DNA from 3 places in the Actinospica acidiphila genome. Region 1 is predicted to be linked to each of the others. Evidence: riboswitches for the same ligand, from Rfam matches in the RefSeq annotation. Region 1 holds a riboswitch; each other region holds the start of a gene.
The links. Region 1 has a riboswitch for cobalamin ahead of HXP48_RS02945 (ABC transporter substrate-binding protein). Riboswitches for the same ligand answer to the same signal wherever they lie in the genome.
Positions count from the first base shown of each region.

Region 2: it holds a riboswitch for cobalamin, as region 1 does, so the genes downstream of both, HXP48_RS07450 (energy-coupling factor ABC transporter permease) here and HXP48_RS02945 (ABC transporter substrate-binding protein) in region 1, are expected to answer to the same signal.
Region 3: it holds a riboswitch for cobalamin, as region 1 does, so the genes downstream of both, HXP48_RS10880 (ribonucleoside-diphosphate reductase subunit alpha) here and HXP48_RS02945 (ABC transporter substrate-binding protein) in region 1, are expected to answer to the same signal.

Region 1 covers NZ_JABZEM010000002.1:631,115-634,335, forward strand. The annotation lists gene HXP48_RS02935 (MFS transporter) at 1-98, shown strand, start outside; gene HXP48_RS02940 (class I SAM-dependent methyltransferase) at 67-816, shown strand; cobalamin riboswitch at 883-1,032, shown strand; gene HXP48_RS02945 (ABC transporter substrate-binding protein) at 1,075-2,100, shown strand; gene HXP48_RS02950 (FecCD family ABC transporter permease) at 2,136-3,212, shown strand; gene HXP48_RS02955 (ABC transporter ATP-binding protein) at 3,209-3,221, shown strand, end outside.
Region 2 covers NZ_JABZEM010000002.1:1,675,267-1,678,487, reverse strand. The annotation lists gene cbiQ (cobalt ECF transporter T component CbiQ) at 1-520, opposite strand, end outside; gene HXP48_RS07455 (energy-coupling factor ABC transporter substrate-binding protein) at 528-914, opposite strand; gene HXP48_RS07450 (energy-coupling factor ABC transporter permease) at 911-1,621, opposite strand; cobalamin riboswitch at 1,652-1,834, opposite strand; gene HXP48_RS07445 (ABC transporter substrate-binding protein) at 2,026-3,221, shown strand, end outside.
Region 3 covers NZ_JABZEM010000002.1:2,513,953-2,517,173, forward strand. The annotation lists gene mctP (monocarboxylate uptake permease MctP) at 1-315, shown strand, start outside; gene HXP48_RS10875 (GNAT family N-acetyltransferase) at 396-899, shown strand; cobalamin riboswitch at 949-1,119, shown strand; gene HXP48_RS10880 (ribonucleoside-diphosphate reductase subunit alpha) at 1,245-3,221, shown strand, end outside.

The sequences.
Region 1 (3,221 bases):
CGCTGCGCCGTCGCACGGCGCGGCGCCCTGTCCCCGACGGCGACCATGAAGGAGCACTGACCCGCGATGACACGAACGGGCGGATTCCAGGACGATGACTTCTGGACCGAGTTCCACGACTTCCTCTTCTCCGAGCAGCGCCACGAGCAGGCCGAGGAGCTGCTGGACACCTCTCCCCTACTGACCTTCCCGCAGAGGTCGCGCGTGCTGGACCTGTGCTGCGGGCCTGGGGTGTTCACCGTCCCGCTCGCACGCCGCGGGCACCGCGTGACCGGAGTTGACCTGAGCCCGGCCATGCTGGATTGGGCACGCAAGCGGTCGGCCGACGCCGGTGCCGAGGTGACGTACGTGCGGGCTGACGCCCGCGAGTACGAGGCACCGCAAGCCTTCGACGTCGTCCTCAACATGTTCACCTCCTTCGGGTACTTCGAGGACCCCGCAGACAACGCGCGCATGCTGCGCACCATGCACACCTGCCTGGCCCCCGGCGGCACGCTCGTCCTGGACCTCGCCGGGAAGGAGCTCCTGGCCCGCAGGGTCACCCCTCCCAAGGTGGTGCGGCGGGGCGACGATTTGATGGTGCAGACCGACACCGTGCTGGACGAGTGGGCGCGGCTGCGCAGCGAGTGGGTGCTGGTCCGGGGCGAGCGGGTGACGCGGGCCACCTTGACGTGGTTCGTGTACAGCGCGGTGGAGCTGCGGCGGATGGCCGAGGAGGCCGGCTTCGCACGCGTCGAGGTCTTCGGCGGGTTCGACGGGCGCCCCTACGACGAGAACGCCGAGCGGCTCGTCCTTCGGGCGGTCCGCGAAGCGTGAGGAAGGCAGGGCGTGCGGCCGGGCCCGCACGCCCTTTTGCCGCCGACTCGGAGGGCCGTAGGATCATCTGGTCATCGCCGCGACGGGAGACAGGAAGCCGGTGCGAATCCGGCACGGTCCCGCCACTGTGACCGGGGAGCGCCCCTCCACATGCCACTGCGCTGTGCGCGGGAAGGCGGAGGGAACGTCGATCCGGGAGTCAGGACACTGGTCCGTCGCGGGCCCGTCCCAAGGAGCGCGGACTCCAGGAGGCTTCACGTGTCCCCTTTGTTCACCCCTGCCCGCACGCGCGGTTCCCTCCGTGCCACGGTCACTGCCGTGGCTCTCTCGTCCGTGCTGCTGGCCACCGGCTGCGGTTCGTCCGCCGAGAGCGGAGGCGACGCGAAGGCCACCGCGGCCGTGCCCGCGGGCTTCCCGGTCACCGTCGACAACTGCGGTGTGAAGACAACGTACGACAGGCCGCCTTCGCGGGTGGTCACCATCCACCAGCACCCGGCGGAACTCATGCTCGCCCTCGGCCTGAAGGACCACATGGTCGGCACGGCCTTCCCCGACTCCGCCGTCCTGCCCGAGCTGAAGAAGGACTACGAGTCGATCCCCGAACTGGCGAAGAAGGAACCGTCGTTCGAGAAGATCCTGGACGCCGAGCCGGACCTCGTCTACGGCGGCTACGGAAGCGCCTTCGCCGAGAACGAGGGCCGCTCCCGCAAGGCGTTCGCCGACGCCGGCATCAACACCCACCTCAACCGCGAGTACTGCGGCAAGAAGCGCGTGACGATGAAGGACACCTACGACGAGATCCGCACCATCGGCAAGATCTTCGGCGTGCCCGACCGGGCGGACGAACTGGTCACCGACCTCCAGACACGGGTCGGCAAGGCCACCACCGCCGTCAAGGGCGAGCCCCAGGTGCCCGTCTTCGTCTACGACAGCGGCGACAAGAGCGCCTTCACCGCGGGCGGCAAGAGCCTGGGCACCGAACTGATCCGGCTGGCCGGCGGCGAGAACGTCTTCGCCGACCTCGACGACGTCTTCGGCGACGTCTCCTGGGAACAGGTCGTCGAGCGCAAGCCGGAAGCCATCGCCATCTACGACTACGCCGGCGCCGGAAGCGTCGAGGAGAAGAAGAAGTACCTGCTCTCCCAGCCCGCGCTCGCCGACGTACCCGCCGTCAGGAACAAGCGGTTCGTCGTCCTGCCGCTGACCGCCACCCTGGTCGGCATCCGCTCGGCCTACGCGGTCGACGACCTTGCCCGCGGACTGCACCCCGAGAGCTTCCGGTGACCCAGGCCGCCACCGGCACGCCCGCCGAAGGGACAGTGCAGCGGCGGAAGTCCACCGGATCAGGACAGGGCCGTACGCGGCTCGGCGTCACGCTGCTGGTACTCACCGCCCTGCTCGTCGTCTCCGCGACGGCGGGCCTCGCGATCGGCTCCGTGCACGTACCACCGGGCCAGGTGTGGGGCATCGTGACGCACGCGCTTGGCGCGGACTGGCAGCAGCCGGACTGGTCACGGGCCCGGGAGACCATCGTGGTGGACGTACGGGCGCCGCGAGTGCTCCTCGGTGCGGTCACCGGAGCCGGCCTGGCGGTGATCGGCACCGCCCTGCAGGCCCTGGTGCGCAACCCGCTCGCCGAGCCCTACCTGCTCGGCGTCTCCTCCGGGGCGTCACTCGGCGCGGTCTCGGTGATCGTGTTCGGGGTCACCCTCTTCGGACCGGCCTCCCTGTCGGTGGCCGCCTTCGTGGGGGCCCTGGGCGCGCTGCTGCTCGTATATGCCACCGCCCGCACCGGCGGACGCATCACCTCGTCGCGACTGGTGCTGTCCGGAGTGGCGATCGCGGCCGTCCTCACTGCGGTCCTCGATCTGCTGCTGCTCACCACCGACCGGGGCAACGAGGCCCGCGCGGTCCTCGCCTGGACCCTCGGCGGCCTCGGCGGCGTCAACTGGGGCACCCTGTGGCTGCCGAGCACGGCCCTGCTCCTAGGCATCGGCGTCCTCATGGTCCAGGCCCGCAATCTGAACCTGCTGCTGGCCGGCGAGGAGGCGGCGACCACGATGGGGCTGGACGTGGCCCGGTTCCGCGCCCGGCTGTTCGTCGTGCTCTCCCTCGTCACCGGGGTGCTGGTCGCGGCGGCCGGACCGATCGGCTTCGTCGGCCTGATGATGCCCCACATCGTGCGCCTGTTCGTCGGCGGCGACCACCGCCGGGTCCTGCCGACGGCGGCACTCGGCGGAGCGGTCTTCCTCATCTGGGCCGACATCGCCGCACGGACGATCGCCGCACCGATGGAGATACCCGTCGGCGTACTCACGGCCCTGTGCGGCGGGCCGTTCTTCCTGTGGCTGATGCGCCGGGACGCCCGGCGCGGCACCGACCGAGGAATGGCATGACCGCGACCG
Region 2 (3,221 bases), 1.0 Mb from region 1:
TGGTGTGGCCGAGCCGCGCCGCCTGCGCCCGGTGCACCCGGCGCACCGAGTCCAGCAGCAGGAAGCTCATCCGGTACGTCACCAGCGCCACGTCCACGAGCGGCGCGGGCACCCCGGCGCGCACCAGGCGTGGCAGCAGGTCCGACATCGGCGTGGTGAACGCGAACAGCAGCACGCCCAGCGAGGCGGCCGAGGTGCGCAGCAGCAACTCCCCGGCGCGCAGGGGCCCGTCGGGGGCGGGCGACAGGAAACCGCCGGGCCCGCCCACCCGCATCAGCAGGGGCAGCGCCCCGGTGACGCAGAACCCCAGCGGCACCCGGTACGCCCGCCACAGCCGCCCGGCCGGCACCGCCGCCGGGCCGAGCAGCAGCACCAGCGCGGTGACCAGCACCAGCGCGGCGCCCGGCCACGGGGGCAGCGAGATCGCGAGGACGGTGAGGCCGAGACCGAGGACGGCCTTGTCCACGGGATGACGGCGGCGCCAGCGGCTGCTGTGCGCCGCCGCGTCGATCGGCAGCACGGGCCGGTCAGTCCCGTCCGCCGTCGGCGCCGGTGCGCGCCTCCGCGTCGGCGTCCTCCGCGTCCGCGTCCTGCGTGACGGCCCGCCCACGCGCCCGCGCCTCGCCCTGCCGGCGTCCGCGACGCAGCCCGAAGTAGTACGCCAGGACGCCCGCGCCGAGCGCGGCCTGGAGGGCGAACAGCGCCGACTCGATCTCCCCGGACGGCGGTTCGTACAGCGGTGAGAACCACGGCTCGTAGTCCGGGTCGATCTCGGTGATCGCGGTCTCCGCCTCGCCGTCCGCCCCGGTGAACGGTTCCTCCTTGTGGTCGCCGAGCCCCAGCGCCAGCGGGATCACGGCGAGGGCGGCCACGAGCAGCAGGAGCAGGGTGTTGATCTTCGCGTTGCGGCTCACCGGGTCACCGCCTCGGCCGACTCGGCCTGCTTGCCCCCGGCCGCCGAGGTGACCAGCACCCCGAGCCGGGTCAGCTCGCCCTTGCTGGACTGCACCAGCAGGCGCATCACCAGCACCGTCAGCAACCCCTCGCTGACCGCGAGCGGGATCTGCGTGACGGCGAAGATGGAGCCGAACTTCCCCAGCGCGCCCAGGAATCCGCTGCCCGGGTCGGGGAACGCCAGCGCGAGCTGGACGCTGGTCACGCAGTACGTCGACAGGTCGGCGACGAACGCGCCGCAGAACACCGCGCCCATCAGCGGCACGTCGTACCGGCGCAGCAGCCGGTAGACGGCGTATCCGGCCCAGGGCCCGACGATCGCCATGGAGAAGACGTTGGCGCCGAGCGTGGTGAGCCCTCCGTGGGCGAGCAGCAGCGCCTGGAACAGCAGGGTGATGGTCCCGAGCACCGCCATGACCGGCGGCCGGAACAGGATCGCGCCCAGCCCGGTCCCGGTGGGGTGGGAGCAACTCCCGGTCACGGAGGGCAGTTTCAGCGCGGACAGGACGAACGTGAACGCTCCCGACGCGCCCAGCAGCAGCGTGCTCTCGGGGTGCTCTCTGACGTCACGGATGAGCGACCGGGCTCCGTGGACGACGAACGGCGCCGACGCGACGCCCCAGGCGACCGCGTGCGCCGGAGGCAGGAAACCCTCGGCAATGTGCATGGCTCAGCAGACCCTCTCCAGCACCTCGTGGATGGTTGACGCGCCTTGGCCGGTCTCCTGGCTGACGGGTACCACCGCCCGTGCTCCGCCTTCCCGGGTCCTTGAGGACCCAGTGGCTGCCCGTGAGGGCCGGAGCCGGACTTCCCGATCACAGTGGCGAGGGCCGCACCGGTATCGCACCGATTTCCCGTCACCAAGGCGTGGTGACAGTAGTCCCCGTCGCGGCCCGGTGACAAGCGGCGGCGGGGGCGCGCGGAGGGCGCCCGGCGGCTCGGACCCCGGCGCACACCTGCGCGTTCGGGCGGCCCGGCAACCCCGGCGACTGGGGGGCCGCCGTTCTGGGCAAGGTCTTCCTGCAACTAATATGCAAGAGCTATTTTCCAGCAACAGGGATGTGAGGTTCGATGACGACCCGACGACGCATACGGGGCGCCGCCGCCGTGCTGGCGACGGCCGCGGCGGTCTCCGCCTGCTCGGCGCCGGGCTCCGGCACCGCGGACGGCGCGGCGGCCGGCGAGTCCGTGGTGATCGGCGTCTCCACCGAGCCCGACACCCTCAGCCCGCTCCTCGGCTACGGCAAGGACGGCAACTCCAAGCTGTTCGACGGCCTCCTCGCCCGCACCGCCGACATGACCCTGGAACCCGCGCTGGCCAGGGCACTTCCGCGGATCACGGACGGCGGACGCACCTACACGTACACCCTGCGCGAGGGCGTGAAGTTCAGCGACGGCAAGCCGCTGACCGCGCGGGACGTCGTCTTCACCTACCGCACGGTCCTCGACGAGGACACCAACAACACCGCCAGGAGCGAACTCGCGGCCGTCAAGGACGTCCGGGCGGTGGGCGACGACACGGTCGTCTTCACCCTCCACCACCCCTACGCGCCGTTCGCCGCCCGCACGGTCCTGCCGATCGTGCCCGAGCACGTCGCCGGCGAGCAGGACCCCAACACCGGCGCCTTCAACACGAAGCCCGTCGGCACCGGACCGTACGTCCTCGTCGACTGGCGCAAGGGCGAGAAGCTCACCTTCAAGGCCAACCCGCACTACTGGGGCGGCACCCCGAAGGTGAAGAAGCTCACCATGGCGATCGTCTCCGACGACGACGTCCGCGCCACCCGGCTCCGCTCCGGCGACCTCGACGGCGCGGTCCTCCCGCCCAACCTCGCCGCCACCTTCAAGAGCGACGACGACAAGAAGACCTACCGGGCCACCTCCTACGACGTCCGCGTCGTCACCCTCCCCAGCGGCAACCCCGTCACCGGCGACACCGCGATCCGCCGCGCCCTCGACCTCGCCGTCGACCGGCAGGCCATGGTCGACAAGATCCTCGACGGCGCCGGCCGCCCCGCCTACGGCCCGCTGCCCGTCGACGACCCGTGGTTCGCCGAGGACACCGAGCGCCCGCGCGACCTCGCCGCGGCCGGCCGCATCCTCGACGCCGCCGGCTGGACGAAGGGCGGGGACGGCATCCGCGCCAAGGACGGCCGCCCCGCCCGCTTCACGCTGTACTACCCCTCCGGCGACAAGGTCCGTCAGGACCACGCCCTCGCCTACGCCTCCGACGCCAAGAAGGCCGGCATCGACGTCCGGGTGGAGAG
Region 3 (3,221 bases), 1.9 Mb from region 1:
CGCTGGGCGCTGATCGGCGGCTGGGCGGTCGGCATGATCTACGGCACGGTCGCCGCGTACGGGGTGGCGTCGCCGACGCAGAAGCACTTCGGCGGCTCCGCCAAGGAGATCCCGGGCATCGGGGAGATCGGCTACATCGGTCTCACCGCCTTCGTGATCAACGTGCTGGTCACGGTCGTCCTGACCTTCGTCATGCGGGCGGTCAAGGCGCCGGACGGCGTCGACGAGACCGAGCCGCGCGACTACACGGCGGACGCCGGCGACCCGGGCGTGCAGGTGGAGCTCCCGCCGGCCACGGCGGACAGCAAGCACTGACGCCGTTCACACGCAGGGCAGCGGGCCGCCGGTGGAAAACCGGCGGCCCGCTGTCGTGCCCGTGCGGCAGACTCCCCCGCATGGACATCGTCATCCGGCCGGCGACGCCCGGCGAGCACGCGGACCTCGGTGAGATCACCGCTCAGGCCTATCTCGGCGACGGGCTGCTGGACTTCGGGGAGTCCGACTCCTACCTGGACGAGCTGCGGGACGTGGGCAAGCGGGCGGCGGCCGCCGAGGTGCTGGTCGCCGTGGCGGACGGCGCGCTGCTGGGCGGGGTGACCTTCGTGCCCGGCCCCGGGCCCATGGCCGACATCGCGGAGCCCAGCGAGGCGGAGATACGGATGCTGGCCGTCTCCCCCGCCCACCGCGGCCGGGGCGCCGGTGAGGCCCTGGTGCGCGCCTGCGTCGACCGGGCGCGGGCGCTCGGCCGCACCCGCATGGTGCTGTCCACGCAGCGCACGATGCACTCCGCGCACCGGGTGTACGAGCGGCTGGGCTTCACGCGGGCCCCCGGGCGGGACTGGAACCCGCTGCCGGAGCTCGACGACATCATGCTGCTGGTCTACGAACTGACGCTCTGACGGCCGGGCGCAGCCCTTCCGTCCGACCCCACCATAACCCCAGCGCGACACAACATATGGGTCCGTCGGCGACACCCGGCACAAGATGTATGCTCATGCTCGCTGTCGCCGCAGGGGAATCCGGTGCGAATCCGGAACTGTCCCGCAACGGTGTACCCATGCCTGCCCACGGGCGCGCACGGGAGTCAGTCCGAGGACCTGCCGACAGTGCGCCCGGCCCTTCCGGTCCGGGTGCCCTGACGTCCGGGCCTCGCGGAATGGGCCGGTGGACGCGACGCCGCGTGCGTTCGTGTGCTGCCCCCTGCGCTCTTCGAGGCCCCCGTGCCGAGCGAGGGAGAGCCACACGTGACCATCGCGCCAGCCGATCCGGCTTCAGCGACCCGCGTGACCGAGGACAGTGACGGCCCCGGGGCCGCGCTGCTGCGGACCCTGACCCAGCTGACCGCCGACCTGCCCGACGCCGACGCCGGCCGGGTGGCCGCGGCCGCGCTGCGCGGCCGGTCCGCCTCCGCCGACGAGGCGGAGCTGCGGGACCTGGCCACCGAGGCGGCGGCCGGGCTGATCTCCGAGGACCCCGCCTACTCCCGGCTCGCCGCCCGGCTGCTCACCCTCGGCATCCGCGCCGAGGCCGCCTCGCAGGGCGTCACCTCGTTCACCGGCTCGGTGGCCGCCGGTCACCGGGAGGGCCTGATCGGCGACCGCACCGCCGCGTTCGTCCGGCTCCACGCGGCCCGTCTGGACGCGCTGGTCGACACGGACGCCGACGACCGGTTCGGCTACTTCGGCCTGCGCACCCTGCACAGCCGCTACCTGCTGCGCCACCCGGTCACCCGCAAGGTCGTCGAGACGCCCCAGCACTTCCTGCTGCGGGTGGCCTGCGGGCTCGCCGAGGACGAGAGCGAGCGGGCGCTGGAGGACGTCGCCGCGCTGTACGGGCTGATGAGCCGGCTGGACTACCTGCCCTCCTCCCCCACGCTGTTCAACTCCGGCACCCGCCACCCGCAGATGTCGTCCTGCTACCTCCTGGACTCCCCCAAGGACGAGCTGGACTCCCTCTACGAGCGCTACCACCAGGTCGCCCGCCTCTCGAAGCACGCCGGCGGCATCGGTCTGTCCTTCTCCCGCGTCCGCGCCCGGGGTTCGCTGATCCGCGGCACCAACGGGCACTCCAACGGCATCGTCCCGTTCCTGAAGACGCTGGACGCCTCGGTCGCCGCCGTGAACCAGGGCGGCCGGCGCAAGGGCGCCGCCGCGGTCTACCTGGAGACCTGGCACGCGGACGTCGAGGAGTTTCTGGAGCTGCGCGACAACACCGGTGAGGACGCCCGCCGTACGCACAATCTGAACCTGGCGCACTGGGTCCCGGACGAGTTCATGCGCCGGGTCGACGCAGACGCCCCATGGTCGCTGTTCTCCCCCGTCGACGTGCCCGAGCTGGTCGACCTGTGGGGCGAGGAGTTCGACGCGGCCTACCGAGCCGCCGAGGCGAAGGGCCTGGCCCGCAGGACGCTCCCGGCGCGCGAGCTGTACGGCCGGATGATGCGCACCCTCGCGCAGACCGGCAACGGCTGGATGACCTTCAAGGACACCGCCAACCGCACCGCCAACCAGACCGCCGAACCGGGTCACGTCGTCCACTCCTCCAACCTGTGCACGGAGATCCTGGAGGTCACCGACGACGGGGAGACGGCGGTCTGCAACCTCGGCTCGGTCAACCTCGCGGCCTTCGCGGGCCCGGACGGCATGGACTGGGAGCGCCTGGACGCGGCGGTCCGCACCGCCGTGACGTTCCTGGACCGGGTGGTCGACATCAACTTCTACCCGACCGGGGAGGCGTCCCGGTCCAACAGCCGCTGGCGCCCGGTGGGTCTGGGCGTGATGGGGCTGCAGGACGTGTTCTTCCGGCTGCGCGTGCCCTTCGACTCCCCCGAGGCGAAGGCGCTGTCCACCCGGATCGCCGAGCGCATCATGCTCGCCGCGTACGAGACGTCCGCCGGTCTCGCGGAGCGGCACGGTCCGCTGCCCGCCTGGGAGAAGACCCGCACCGCGCGGGGCGTGCTGCACCCCGACCACTACGGAGTCGAGCTCGCCTGGCCGGAGCGCTGGGAAGCACTGCGGTCGCGGATCGCCGCGACGGGCCTGCGCAACGCGCTGCTGCTGGCGATCGCGCCCACCGCGACCATCGCATCGATCGCGGGCGTGTACGAGTGCATCGAGCCGCAGGTGTCCAACCTGTTCAAGCGCGAGACGCTGTCCGGGGAGTTCCTCCAGGTCAACTCGTACCTGGTGGAGGACCTCAAGCGGCTGGGCGTGTGGGACGCG